Regions from separate parts of the Thioalkalivibrio sp. ALgr3 genome, predicted to be linked through region 2. Evidence: riboswitches for the same ligand, from Rfam matches in the RefSeq annotation. Region 2 holds a riboswitch; each other region holds the start of a gene.
The links. Region 2 has a riboswitch for cobalamin ahead of C998_RS0111495 (TonB-dependent siderophore receptor). Riboswitches for the same ligand answer to the same signal wherever they lie in the genome.
Positions count from the first base shown of each region.

Region 1: linked by a shared signal. The riboswitch ahead of C998_RS0107410 (TonB-dependent receptor domain-containing protein) and the one ahead of C998_RS0111495 (TonB-dependent siderophore receptor) in region 2 are both predicted to bind cobalamin.
Region 3: linked by a shared signal. The riboswitch ahead of C998_RS0107310 (porin) and the one ahead of C998_RS0111495 (TonB-dependent siderophore receptor) in region 2 are both predicted to bind cobalamin.

Region 1 is NZ_KB897980.1:87,997-92,143, reverse strand. Features, by position in the region: gene C998_RS0107415 (hypothetical protein) at 1-1,697, shown strand, start outside; cobalamin riboswitch at 1,752-2,004, shown strand; gene C998_RS0107410 (TonB-dependent receptor domain-containing protein) at 2,157-3,998, shown strand; gene C998_RS0107405 (cob(I)yrinic acid a,c-diamide adenosyltransferase) at 4,003-4,147, shown strand, end outside.
Region 2 is NZ_KB897990.1:7,071-11,217, reverse strand. Features, by position in the region: gene C998_RS0111500 (hypothetical protein) at 1-76, shown strand, start outside; gene C998_RS0111495 (TonB-dependent siderophore receptor) at 184-2,322, opposite strand; cobalamin riboswitch at 2,460-2,714, opposite strand; gene C998_RS0111490 (hypothetical protein) at 3,214-3,705, shown strand; gene C998_RS0111485 (heme-binding protein) at 3,841-4,147, shown strand, end outside.
Region 3 is NZ_KB897980.1:65,915-70,061, forward strand. Features, by position in the region: gene C998_RS0107300 (DUF4399 domain-containing protein) at 1-47, shown strand, start outside; gene C998_RS0107305 (cytochrome-c peroxidase) at 144-1,145, opposite strand; cobalamin riboswitch at 1,315-1,546, shown strand; gene C998_RS0107310 (porin) at 1,668-2,783, shown strand; gene C998_RS0107315 (cytochrome c) at 2,803-3,369, shown strand; gene cobM (precorrin-4 C(11)-methyltransferase) at 3,565-4,147, opposite strand, start outside.

The sequences.
Region 1 (4,147 bases), on a different contig from region 2:
TGCAGGGCGGCTATTTCCTCGGGTTCGGCCATGCGGCTCCCACCCAGAACTTCGTCTTCTTCGCGGTCTACACCCTGCTGTTCGGGGTGATCGGCCTGATCGCGCGCTTTGTCGCCGATGCGACCCGCGGGCGGCGTCAGGAGCGCTCGCAGGTCCAGCTGCGCAATACCATCGATCTGCTGCCGGATCTGCTGTTCGCGACCCGTGACCTGGCCATGGGCGAGATGACGCCGGACATGCGGCGGCGCCAGTCGGCGGCGGTGCTGCTACACGAGGTGGAGGTCTCCCCGGAGGCGGTGGCGGTCGCGGTGCGCGAAATGACCGGCGACCCGACGCTGGCCTCTACCGCCGAGCAGATCGAGATCTATCGGCGTCTGGGGCTGCATGCGCGGGTCGCGGACCTGGTGGAGGCCACCGCCGACGCGCGCATGGCCGCGCTGGAGCGGCTGCACGCCGAGGATTCGGATCTCGCCGAGCTGCTGCGTGACCGCCTGCGCGGGGTCGCGCCGACGCGCGAGGACGGCGTGCGCCGCATCGACCAGTTTCTCGAACGCCTGTTCTCCGCGGCGGATGCGGATGACCTTACGCGCTGCACCCTGGATGATGTCCAGGCGATCTTCGTGCTCGCCTTCGAGCTGGTTAACGGGCGCCAAATCAAGCGCCTGAGTTTCGAATGGTCGGGGCCCTGGCAGCTGGGCCGGGCGCTGGACCGGCTGGAATACCAGAGCAACCGCTTCCGCGTGGCCCAGGCCGGGGTGATCAGCCGTCTCCGCTCGCTGGGGATGCTGCTGGCGCAGAGCGAGACCAGTGGCATCACTCAGCAGCATCTGCGCGAACCCCTGCCGGTCATGGGACAGCAGGTGCTGGCCGGCCTGCGGACCATGCTGGAGGCGGAGCCGGACGTGAAGAGCCCCGACGGCCGTATCCTCGGTGCCGCGATGTCGCAGGTGGAAGAACTGCGTGAAGCCCGGGACCGCCTGATGCAGGCGCAGAGCCGTTACGCCAATGCGGTGGAACGCTGGGAAAACCTGCGCCGGCGCGAACGGGACCGCAAGGGTGCTCAGCGCTGGCAGAAGCGTTCGGCCCGGCGGATCCGGGTGTCGGAGGAGCTGATCGAACTGGACGATGATCAGAAGATCCGGCTGGCCGACGGTCTGTGTGAATATCTCGAGGAGCTGCAGATCCGGCGCGAGGGCGATTTCATCTTCTTCGGCAAGAAGCCGCTGGACGGCGATACCGCCAAGCGCATCGGCATCCAGCTGGCGCTGCTGCTCGACCCGCTGGTGGAGCTGAGCAACCCCAGTATCCAGCGGGCGATCTATTCCAGCCCCGCGGCCTATCTCGGCGGGCTGTACGTGGGCATGAGCGCCGACGCCAAGGCCGGGCTGGGCTCCGCGATGGTGCGCATGGTGCGCCAGGATCTCGGGCGTGCGGCGGAGTGGCTCGCGCTGCGCCTGACCCGGGTCTACCACCTGCCGCTGACCGACGGCATGCGCAGCTTTCTCGAGACCCACTACGGGGCCAACCCCGAGCGCCTGGCGATGCTGGCCCAGAACACCGGGGACGAGTCCCACCCGGTGGCCCTGCGTGCCGAGCGCTCGCCGGAATTCGACGCGATGGTCCAGGACAAGGAATGGGGCCGCCTGCTGCGTCGTGGCGCCCGCTATCGCCAGGCCGAGGAGGCGCGGCAGACCTGAACGCCGCGCGGTCGGCCGGAGAGCACGGGTGGAAAATCAGGGGGGGCTCATGTACCCTGCGCCCCGTTCCTCGGTGCCCTGGCGGTTTCGCCGCCGGGTTAAACGGGAAGTCCGGTGAGCGCTCACGCGCGAGTCCGGCGCTGCCCCCGCAACGGTGATCGAGCGCGGATCCATTCCGGAGTCCTTCGGCAGTGGATCCTCGAGGCTGGCGGCCGAATGCCACTGTGTCATGGACACGGGAAGGCGCCGCCCGCCGGGAATCTCCCGCTCGTCAGCCCGGAGACCGGCCGGGGAATGGTCGTGCGGCACGCGGAGGGCGTGCGAGACGGATGACCGTTCCCGCCACGGGTCCCCGTACCCGTTTCCCGCCGGGAATGCGTTCCTCGTCTTCCTCCCTCGCGCCGGCGCGATCCCCGTGAACCAGCGGCGTGCGGGCGGCTCGCCGGGAGATCCGAAGACATGAAACGCAGTATCCTTTCCGCAGCCATCGTTGCAGCCGTGTCCCCGGCCGTGGCCGACGAAGCGCCGGGTACCAGCCCCGATTCCGCGACCCTGGAACCCGTTCAGGTCACCGCGACCCGTCTCAGCCAGACCGTCGACGAGGCCCTCGCCTCGGTGACCGTCATCGACCGCGAAGAGATCGAGCGCCTGCAGCCGCGCCAGTTCACCGATCTGGTGGAGGGACGCGCCGGGGTCTCCGTCTCCAGCGCCGGCCCGTTCGGCAAGCAGTCCAGCGTGCGCCTGCGTGGCACCGAATCCGATCACCACCTGATGCTGATCGACGGCGTGCGCATGGGGTCGGCCACCACCGGCGGTGCCAGCTGGCAGTTCCTGCCGCCCGAGGAGATCGACCGCGTGGAGATCGTGCGCGGGCCGCGCACCTCCATCTACGGCTCCGATGCCATCGGCGGGGTGACCCAGGTCTTCAGCCGCGCGGGCCGCGAAGGTCCGCCGCGGGTCAATGCCTTCCTTGGCGCCGGCAGCTTCAGCACCTGGGAGGCCGGAATCGGTGTGGCCGGCGGCACCGGGCGCACCGATTACAGCCTGTCCGTCAGTATGTTCGATACCGAGGGCATCGACGTGCAGGACGACGTGGGTGACGACGATCCGGATGGCTATGACAACACCTCGCTGGCCGGCAAGGTTGCCCACCGCCTCGACAACGGGATCGAACTCTTCGGGAACGTTTTGTACTCGGAAGGTGAATCCGAATTCGATAGTACTGAGGGTGATGACTACACTGATTTTGTGCATGCGGCAATCCGTGCGGGTTTCCGAATGCCGGTTACCAGTCGCTGGGATACTGAAATCAGTGTGTCGCACAGTCGGGACGAAAATGATCGCTATATCGACGGAAACTTTAGTTCGCAATATGACACCCGCCGAGACTCGGTTGACTGGCTGAACGAGATTGCTTTGACGGATCGGCTGCTGTTAACGGCAGGTCTGGATGCCCGGGAGGATCGGATTGATGTGGACGACCCGGATTTCCTGGGGGGTGAAGAATATGAGGAAACCAGTCGCTATAACGTGGCTGCTTATGCCCTGATTCAGGCCGACCTTGGGAATCACCTGCTGGAGGGGTCGTTGCGTCACGACGACAACGAGCATTTTGGCGACGAGACGACCGGGCAGGTTGCCTGGGGTCTTCAGGCCACGGACGCCCTGCGGCTTCGCGCCAGCTACGGCACCGCGTTCAAGGCCCCGACGTTCAACGACCTGTACCATCCGGACGTCGGATTCTTCCGGGGCAATCCGGACCTGGTTCCGGAGGAATCGGAAACGTTTGAGCTCGGAGCGAGGTACTCGGCGAGTCTTGCGTATGTCGACGTCGCGGTCTTCGAGACCCGCGTGGATGACCTCATCACGGGATTCCCGATGCCCGAAAACGTCGACGAAGCGCGCATTCGCGGGCTGGAGCTTGAGGGCGGCCATGACCTCGGGCCGTGGAATTCGCGGGTGTCACTGACCCTGCTGGACGCCGAGGACCGGGACACGGGTAATGAGCTGGCGCGCCGGGCCCCGGTCTCGGCCCGCTTCGATCTGGATCGCCAGTTCGGCGACTTCTCCGTGGGTGGGACCATCCTGGCCCGGAGTCGCAGCTATGACCGCGGCGACAACGAGACGCGCCTCTCGGGCTACGGCACCATGAACCTGCGCGCCGCGTATGCCCTCGATCCCGAGTGGACGGTGGAAGGCTCTCTGACCAATGTCTTCGATCGGGATTACGAGACCCAGGCCGGTTATAACAACCCCGGCCGCGCCGCGTTCGTGAAACTGCGTTATCAGCAGCAGAGGTAAGGTCATGGGCAATCGACTGTCGAAGATCGCGACCCGCACGGGTGACGAGGGGCGTACCGGCCTGGGTGACGGCTCGCGCGTGGACAAGGACTCGCATCGCGTCGAAGCCTTTGGTGACGTGGACGAGCTGAACAGCGTCATCGGGCGGG
Region 2 (4,147 bases):
CTTCGTGGCCAGGGGGCAGGCCGCCGCGGTACGGCCCTCCCCGATGCCGGGAGAGGCGACCGAGATCTCCTCCTGAGCCTGGCGGGCAATCCCGGTTCTTGCGGGGTGGTGACAGAAACGACATGAAAACCGGGGGAAGAACTGCCCATCAAGGCAGCCCTCCCGGTCCCCGGACCAGATGTTCTAGAAGTCGTACCGGACCCCGGCGTGGAGGAAGCGGCCGGGATCCGCTGCCAGCGAACTTTCATTGTCGGCATCGAACAGGTTGTCGATCCCGCCGCGCAGGGTGACGTCCTCCCAGGCCGCCGGCGCGTACTCCACGTTCAGACTGGTCAGGGTGAACGAGCGATCCCATTCGTCCCCGGCCACGCGTACCTCATCCACGTAGCGGCTGCGCAGCTGCAGGCGCAATTCTTCCGTGGGCGTCCACAGTGCGCTCGCCACCATGGTGAGTTCCGGCGTGTCGCTCAGGGTCTCGCCGCTGTCCCGATCGATCGCATCCATCCAGGTGCCCCCCAGGCGCAGCTCCACCTGCGAGTTGAAGTCCGCGCCCAGGCGGGTCTCCACGCCGCGGGCGCGGGCGTTGCTCACGTTGCGGAACGTGCGGTAGTAGCCATCGCCCCGGGTCTGCGCGATCCGGTCATCGAACTCGGTATAGAACAGGCCCACGTCGTAATGCCCCGTGGTGGTGTCGCTCAGGCGCAGGTCGCCGGCGATGCCGAGCTCGGCATTGCGGCTGGTCTCGGGGTCGAGTTCATGGCGCGTCTTGCCGACAGCCGGATCGACGACATGGGCGCCCAGCACCCGCTGTCCGCGCGGGTTCAGGGTGTCCACGTGGAACGAACGCAATTCCGGCAGCTTGAACCCCTCGGCATACTGCACGCGCAGCCGGGCCTCGGGGGCCAGGCGATAGACCGCGCCGGCCTGCAGCGAGGTGTTGTCGACCTCGGTGGAGGTCTCGTCGTGGCGGGCGCCGTAGACCAGATCCAGGCGCTCGCTGATCGCCCATTCGTGCTGCAGGAACACCCCGCCGACCCACTGGTCGTCTTCCGGCTCGTGCGCCGGTTCGCGGTCGCGGTAGGTCTGATGCTTGTGTTCGAAGCCGGTCAGTACCGTGTGGCGGGCGTCGGGCCGCCAGGTGGCGGCGAAGTCGTGGACGCGGTCGGTGAAGGTGACCTCGCGCGGGCCGAATTCGCTGTCCCCGGTGGCATCAAAGCCGAAGTCCGCGGCCTCGAGGAAGGTGTTGGAGCGGTCCATCTCGAACTTGCTTTCGTAGACCTGGTAATTCAGCTCCAGGGTGTCGGTCACGAACCATTCGGCGGCCACGGCCAGATCGCGCCGGTCGCTGTCCTCGCTGCGCTGTGCTGGGAACTGCAGGGCGCGCACCGGATCGCCATTGTTGTTCGTGTAGCCGGTGGCCACCGGCGGGCGCTCGTGCAGGAAGCGCCGCTCGCGCTCTTCGCGCAGCAGGCCGGCCTCCAGCTCCACGTTGAAGTCGTCGGTGAACCAGTGGCTGACGTCGGCGCGCAGGTTGTAGACCCGCGCGCTCTCGCGGCGGTCCTCGTCGAAGGCATAGCGGTCCTGGATCGCGTGGTCATCCTCCAGCGCGCCGGACTCCGACGGCCGGACCCGGTCGCCCTGCTCGGGGATGCGCACGTCGGCCGTGGCGTCTTCGGAATAGGCCTCGCGGTCCAGCACATCCGCCAGCAGCCGGAACCGGGTGTCGCGGGTGCCGCCGCCCAGAAACAGCGAACCGTTGATGCGCTCCCCGCCATCGGCGCTGGCGGGCATGCCGCCCTGCAGCTCCACGCTGCCTTCGAAGCCCGCATCCGGCTGGCGGGTGATCACGTTGATCACGCCGGCCACCGCATCCGAGCCGTACACCACGCTGCCGGGGCCCTTCACGATCTCGATGCGCTCCACGTGGCTGACCGGGATGCGGTTGAGCTCGAACCCCCGGCCGGAGGTACCGCTGATCCGGCGGCCATCCAGCATGTAGACGATGTCGGCGCGGCCGCCGCCGCGGATCGAGAAGCGGTTGCCGTCGGCACCGGTAAACAGGCTGGATCCGGCCTGCAGGGCCTCGTCCAGCATGGTCGCCCCGCTGCGACGGATGTCCTCGCCGGTGATCACTTCGGTGGAGGCGGGCGTGTTCTCCACCAGACGCTCGGTGCGGGTCGCCGCCGTTACGGTGACCTGTGGCAGTACCCGTGCGGAATCGTCGGGGTCTTCTTCGCCGGTGGCCGGCGGTGCCGCCAGCAACAAGGGCACGGCCGCGGCACCGCCCAGCAGGGCCGCGGGAAACATCTTCTTCGGGAACATTGCGAACTCTCTTTGCGCACCGCCCGTGCGCCGTGGTCGTGGGTGTCGACCGCGGGGGTGCGGGCGTGCGCCATCGTCGGCGCGTCGTGAACCGATGCGCAGCGATGCCGATTCGCCCGGTGATACCGCTCCCCGCGGTTCTCCGTTGTCCTCCGGGCCGGTCTCCGGGCTTGCGGGCTGGAGCCGTTGGCTCCGGGGCAGACCACCTTCCCGCGAAGTACGCCCTGAACGGACGCGTTCTTCGCAGTGGTTCGCGAGGGTCTGCCGTGACCCGCCTACCGTTGCGGGGGCAGCGCCGGACTTGTGCGCAGGTCGAGGCCGGGCACGCACCGGACTTCCCGTTTCACTCGTCGTCGGGATGGCGACGAAGCACCCGGGGGAGACGGAATATTAGTGATGGCTAATGTGTGGTGTCAAACCAACAGTGTCCGGGTGACCCACGGTCGTGGCCGCGGTCAGTGCCTGGCATGTGGTTTGCAAAGGGATCCATTCGGGTGGATTAAAAAAGGGCCGCCGGGTCGGTGCGGGGGGCACCGAGAGCCGACGGCAAAATCCAGAAGAGATGGAGGAGAGAAGGGGCCAGGGGGCCCCTGCATGGCGAACCGACGCTGAGCTGCCGTCGACTCGACAATGGGAATTATACACGGCCGCAAATTGGAATCAATCCATATTCGAAAATTTTTTGGAGATAATTTTCCCCTTTTGACAGTGACTTGCGAGCGTTCGGGTGTCACAGGTGGCATTTTCATTTATTAGTGACTGCCAATATTCGCAGTTTGAGTGGTCAGCTGATCGGCGGCATCGGCATGTGGCCGCGTCATGGCGGGAAATACGAGTTGGCAGGGAGATTGCTTCTTCCGGGCAGGATCATCAGCAAGAGGCCGACAGACCATGACGATGCACCTGAGAATGATCGATTGCGGCGGTCACCTGGACGCCGAAGCCCGCAAGCAGCACGAGCGTGAGCAGGTGGTCTTTCAGCGCCTGCTGGAGTCCCACGACGCAATCCGGAGGGAGCTGGAGTTCATCGAGGGTGGTACCCGGACGGTGACGACGGCAACGGATCCGGAACTCGCCGCGCTGCTGCGGGTGCACGTGCCGGAACTGCATCGGCGGCTGCGCGAGAGCGCACACTTGCGTGACCGTGATCCGCTGTATCGCACCCTTTTCGAGCAGCGCGGGCGCATCGAAGTGCACGTGGAAGAGCGCCCGGACGGCGTGGTGGTGGACGAGGTCAGCGAGGACCCGGGTCTGGCGCACAAGCTGCGCGAGCACGCCACGCAGGTGAACACCTTCGTGCTGGCGGCGCGCGAGCTCGCTCGCCAGTACCCGCCGGTGATGGCCGATGATGCGGTGTCCGAGCGGGTCGGCCGGGTGGCCTGATGGCGGTCGGCCGCGCCGGTTGCGGAAACCGTTGAGCCGGACCGGAACGTGGCGGGCGTCCCGAAACGGAGCTTGCCAAATCCCCGTACGGGGCCTACAAGAATGGGTGGAGTCCACACAACCCTGGAGGTTGATATGTCCCCATCCATGCGTTCAGCACTGTTGGCCGGCGGCCTGATGACTCTGGCCGCCGCGCCCGTTCATGCCGATTCGGCCACGTTCAACACCCCCAGCCTGACACCCGAAATCGCGACCAAGGCCGTCGAGGCCGCGGTGGATGCCTGTCGTGATCGCAACGCACAGGTAACCGCAGCGGTGGTCGACCGCTTCGGGACCACTCAGGCTCTCAAGCGGGATCGGTTCGCCGGTCCGCACACCGTCGGCACTGCACAGAGCAAGGCCTGGACGGCGGTCAGCTTCCGTACCGATACGCTGGAGCTGC
Region 3 (4,147 bases), on a different contig from region 2:
TCGACCCGCCGGTGGTTTCCGAAAAAATCACCATCACGGTGGAATAGCGGCACCCATCAAAAAGGCCCCCTCCACGCATGGAGGGGGCCTCGAAAGCCTCGACGAAGGGGGCATCAGGGTTCAGCCGCTGAGCCCCCGATGGATCACGGCAGGGCCGGGATGGTGATGTCCGGCATCTCGCCGGTCAGGGCGTGCATGAACGCCTCGATGTCTTCCAGCTCGTCTTCCGTGAAGTCGGTGTCCAGCATCTCCTGACCCATGATTTCAATGGCTTCCTTCAGGGTCTCGGTCTCGCCATTGTTCATGTAGGGGTAGGTCAGGGCCACGTTGCGCAGCGTCGGGGTCTTGAAGGCGTACTTGTCGCGTTCCTCCCCGGTCACCAGATAGCGCCCCTTGTCCTCGGAACCGGGCACCTGGATCTGGTGGAAATTCGAGTCGGTCAACGCCGGGCCACGGTGGCAGGCCACGCAGCCGTTGTCCGCGAACAGGGCCATGCCGCGCTTCTGCTGCTCGGTCATCGCGTCGTCGTCACCCACCAGCCAGCGGTCCAGATCGGAGTTCGGCGTGTTCAGGGTACGCTGGAACGAGGCCAGGGCCTTGGCCACGTGATCGGTGTTCACGACGTTGTCGCCGTCATAATCCGGGTACGCCGCATCGAACATCTCGATGTACTCGGGGAAGTCCTCCAGGCGCGCGATCGCCTCTTCCAGCGGCATGGCCATCTCCACCGCATCCTGGATCGGACCCAGGGCCTGGCCTTCCAGGTCATCCTCGCGGCCATCCCAGAACTGGGCCTCGAAGAACCCGGAGTTCAGCACCGTCGGGCTGTTGCGCTCGCCCACCTGGCCGGCATGCCCAACGGCACGCGGGATGCGGTCGGCCCAGCCCAGCGCGGGGTTGTGGCAGGTGGCGCAGGAAATGACGCCCGAGCTGGAGATGCGCGGCTCGAAGAACAGGAACTTGCCCAGCTCCACCTTCTCGTCGGTCAGGGAATTGTCGGCCGGGATCGGCGGCAGGGCCGGCAGCGGCTCGAACATGTCGCGGTATTGATCGTAATCGCCGGCGAACGTCGGGGCGGAGAGGCCCAGTGCCACGGCCGTACAGGCCGAGACGAGCAGCCCCCGGAAAATGCGCTTCTTCTGCATGGTTCGCTCCTTTTTATTGGTCTGGATGCGGCCCGGCTGCAAACCGTCACCACATGGACTCAGTCTAAAAGAAACATCCCCCGTCACAGGCCGGCCGGCGGTGTAATCCTGCATAACCTTGATACAGATCAACCCGGCTCCGCCCTTGCCCGCGTGACGGGACGCGGTTACAGTCCGCCCGCCTTCAGGTGCCCCGGCCCACGACGCCGGGGATAATCGGGAAGCCGGTGCGTGAATCGACGTTCACAATGCCGGCACTGCCCCCGCAACGGTAGGTGAAGACAGGCGGATCCAGTGCCACTGCGGCGCATCCACGGGATGCCCGCGGGAAGGCGATCCGCCCGGGATGTCCTGCATCCCCTTCGCGAGTCCGGAGACCGGCCTGGAGGAAACCCGACGCCGCGGCGGGCGGCCGAGCGGGCCGGGGCCGGCGTGTCCGCCGCCCCCTGCTCCCTTGCCCGACTGCCGGCGTCGTTTCATCCACGGCGTGCGGGGTCGCACGTCCAGGGGAGCAACACAACAATGAAGCGTATCCATCTCCGACCGGGGCGGCCTGCCGTGCCGGCCCTGGCCACCCTGTGCCTGATGACGGCCGCGGGCATCGCTCCGGCGCAGGCCGGTTTCGAATTCGGCGACGCGGAAGATGGCCTGCAGGTCACCCTGGATCCGCTGATCCAGGGCCGCTACAGCTACGAGCATGATCCGGAGGGCTCCAGCAGCGAATTCGATTTCCGGCGCGCCTGGCTGGACACCTCGGGCACCCTGTTCCACCCCGAACTGAGCTTTCGCCTGCAGCCGGATTTCAGCAGCGGCGAGCTGTCCATGCGCGACATCTGGCTGCAGTACGGCCCGGGCGAACACCTGGGCCTGCGGGCCGGCCAGTTCACCGTCCCCTTCGGTCTGGCGCGGGACATCGGCGGCCCCAACCGCCTGTTCACCGAACTGAGCATCGCCGGCAACCAGTTCGAGATCCCGGCCGGACGCGACACCGGCCTCGCCCTGCTGGGCGGCGCGGGCGACGACCGCGCCTGGGCCATCGGCGTGTTTGACGGCCGCGGGCGCCTGGATCAGCGCGACAACCGGCCCTCCACCTCCGCGCACCTGTTCAGCGCCCGCGGCGCCTGGGCCCCGGTGGGATCGGTCCCGCGCGACAACACCACGGTGGGCCGGGCCGTGGAGCGCACCGTTGCCCTGGGCGCCGGCCTTCAGGCCGCCAGCCGCAACCACCTGCGCGACTGGAGCCGCGGGCAGGAGGACACGGTCGACCGGCAGCGCGCCGACTGGGTCACCGCCACCGCCGATGCGGTGGTCAAGTTCGGCCATACCTCGCTGTCGCTGGCGGCCTACCGCCGCAATGTCTCCCCCGACCGCACCGCGAGCTACCACGACCTGGGGGCCGAGCTGGAACTGGCGCAGTCGCTGCCGCTGGAGGGCCTCGAGCTCGCCGCCCGCCACGCGGTACTGCGCCACGACGCCGGCGACGACCTGAACGGGGATGAGCGCTGGCAGCGCGAATGGGGCGCCGGCCTCAACTGGTACCACCGGGGTCAGCGGCAGAAAACCCAGCTCATGTGGCTGGACCGCGACACCGACACCTCGAACTGGCAGCTGCACCTGCAGCACCAGTTCCGCTTCTGAACGAACAGGGAGAATCGCCATGCAACGGATGCCATCCACGCGCCGGTCGCTGACGGCCGGCCTGTCGCTGGCCCTGCTGCTCGCAGCGGCCGGCACCGCAGGCGCGGAAGACGAGATCAGCGTGCCGATGCCGGGCCCCTGGGGGAACGACTTTGCGGAGACCCTGGACGACCCGGCCGGGGTGGACGCCACCGAGGCCTTCCAGCGCTTCCGTCAGCAGAGCATGCAGGGCACCTCGGCCACCTACCGCAGCATCGAGCAGATCCTGCGCTACGACGCACCGTTCGCCGAACGCCTGCCCGACCTGGCCGACGAACTCGCGCGCCGGGCCGCCGACGTCGACACCTGGTTCGCCCGCGAGACACCGGCGCGGGACGGCGAACCCGGGGCCCTGCCCGCGGCCTGGGAGGACCCGGAGTTCGCCGACTACAAGGCGGCCTACCGCGAGGCGACCACCGAGCTGCAGCGCAAGGTGGAGGCGGCCAACGACCTGGAGGACGAGGCCTTCCAGCTTCGTGCCACCGAGGCGCTGAATGGGGTACGCCACCAGTGCCTCGCCTGCCACGACAACTTCCGCCGCCGCTGAACCACGCGGGAAAACGCGGGACGCCGCCCGGCGGCCCCTTTCCGTTATCCTGACCAGGAGCGCCCCGCCTTCGCCTGCAAGCAGGCTCCTACAAGTTCGCGACGATGTAGGAGCCTGCTTGCAGGCGAAAAGGCCCGTGCCCCACAACTTCCACCGGAGTCATTCCTGCCTGCGGAAGATCGGCGGCACCGCCGCTCAGTCCCCGTCCATGCCACGGTAACGGCGCACATGCGCCGGGTCGTACAGCGCACTGTCGCGGAAATCGCCCGGGTCCAGCGCCGGGCCCACCAGGATCAGCGCCGACCGCCGCGTGGTCAGGGCCTGCGCCCGTTCCGCGATATTCCCCAGCGAACCGCGCACCACGGTCTCGTCCGGCCAGCTGGCGCGGAAGACGATCGCCACCGGGCAGTCGCAGCCATAGTGCGGCCGCAGGTCCTCGACCACGGTCTCGATATTGTGCAGCGACAGGTGGATCGCGAGGGTCGCCCCGGTGGCGGCAAAGCTCGCCAGCCGTTCGCGCTCCGGCATGGAGGACGCCCGTCCCGGCGTGCGCGTCAGGACTACCGACTGCGCCACCTCCGGCACCGTCAGTTCCCGCCCCAGGGTCGCGGCGGCGGCGGAGAATGCCGGCACGCCGGGCGTGATGCTGTACTCGATCCCGGCCGCCTCCAGCCGGCGGATCTGCTCGCCCAGCGCGCTGTAGACCGACAGGTCGCCGGAGTGCAGGCGCGCCACGTCCTGGCCCGCCGCGTGGGCGCATTCGATCTCCTCCATGATC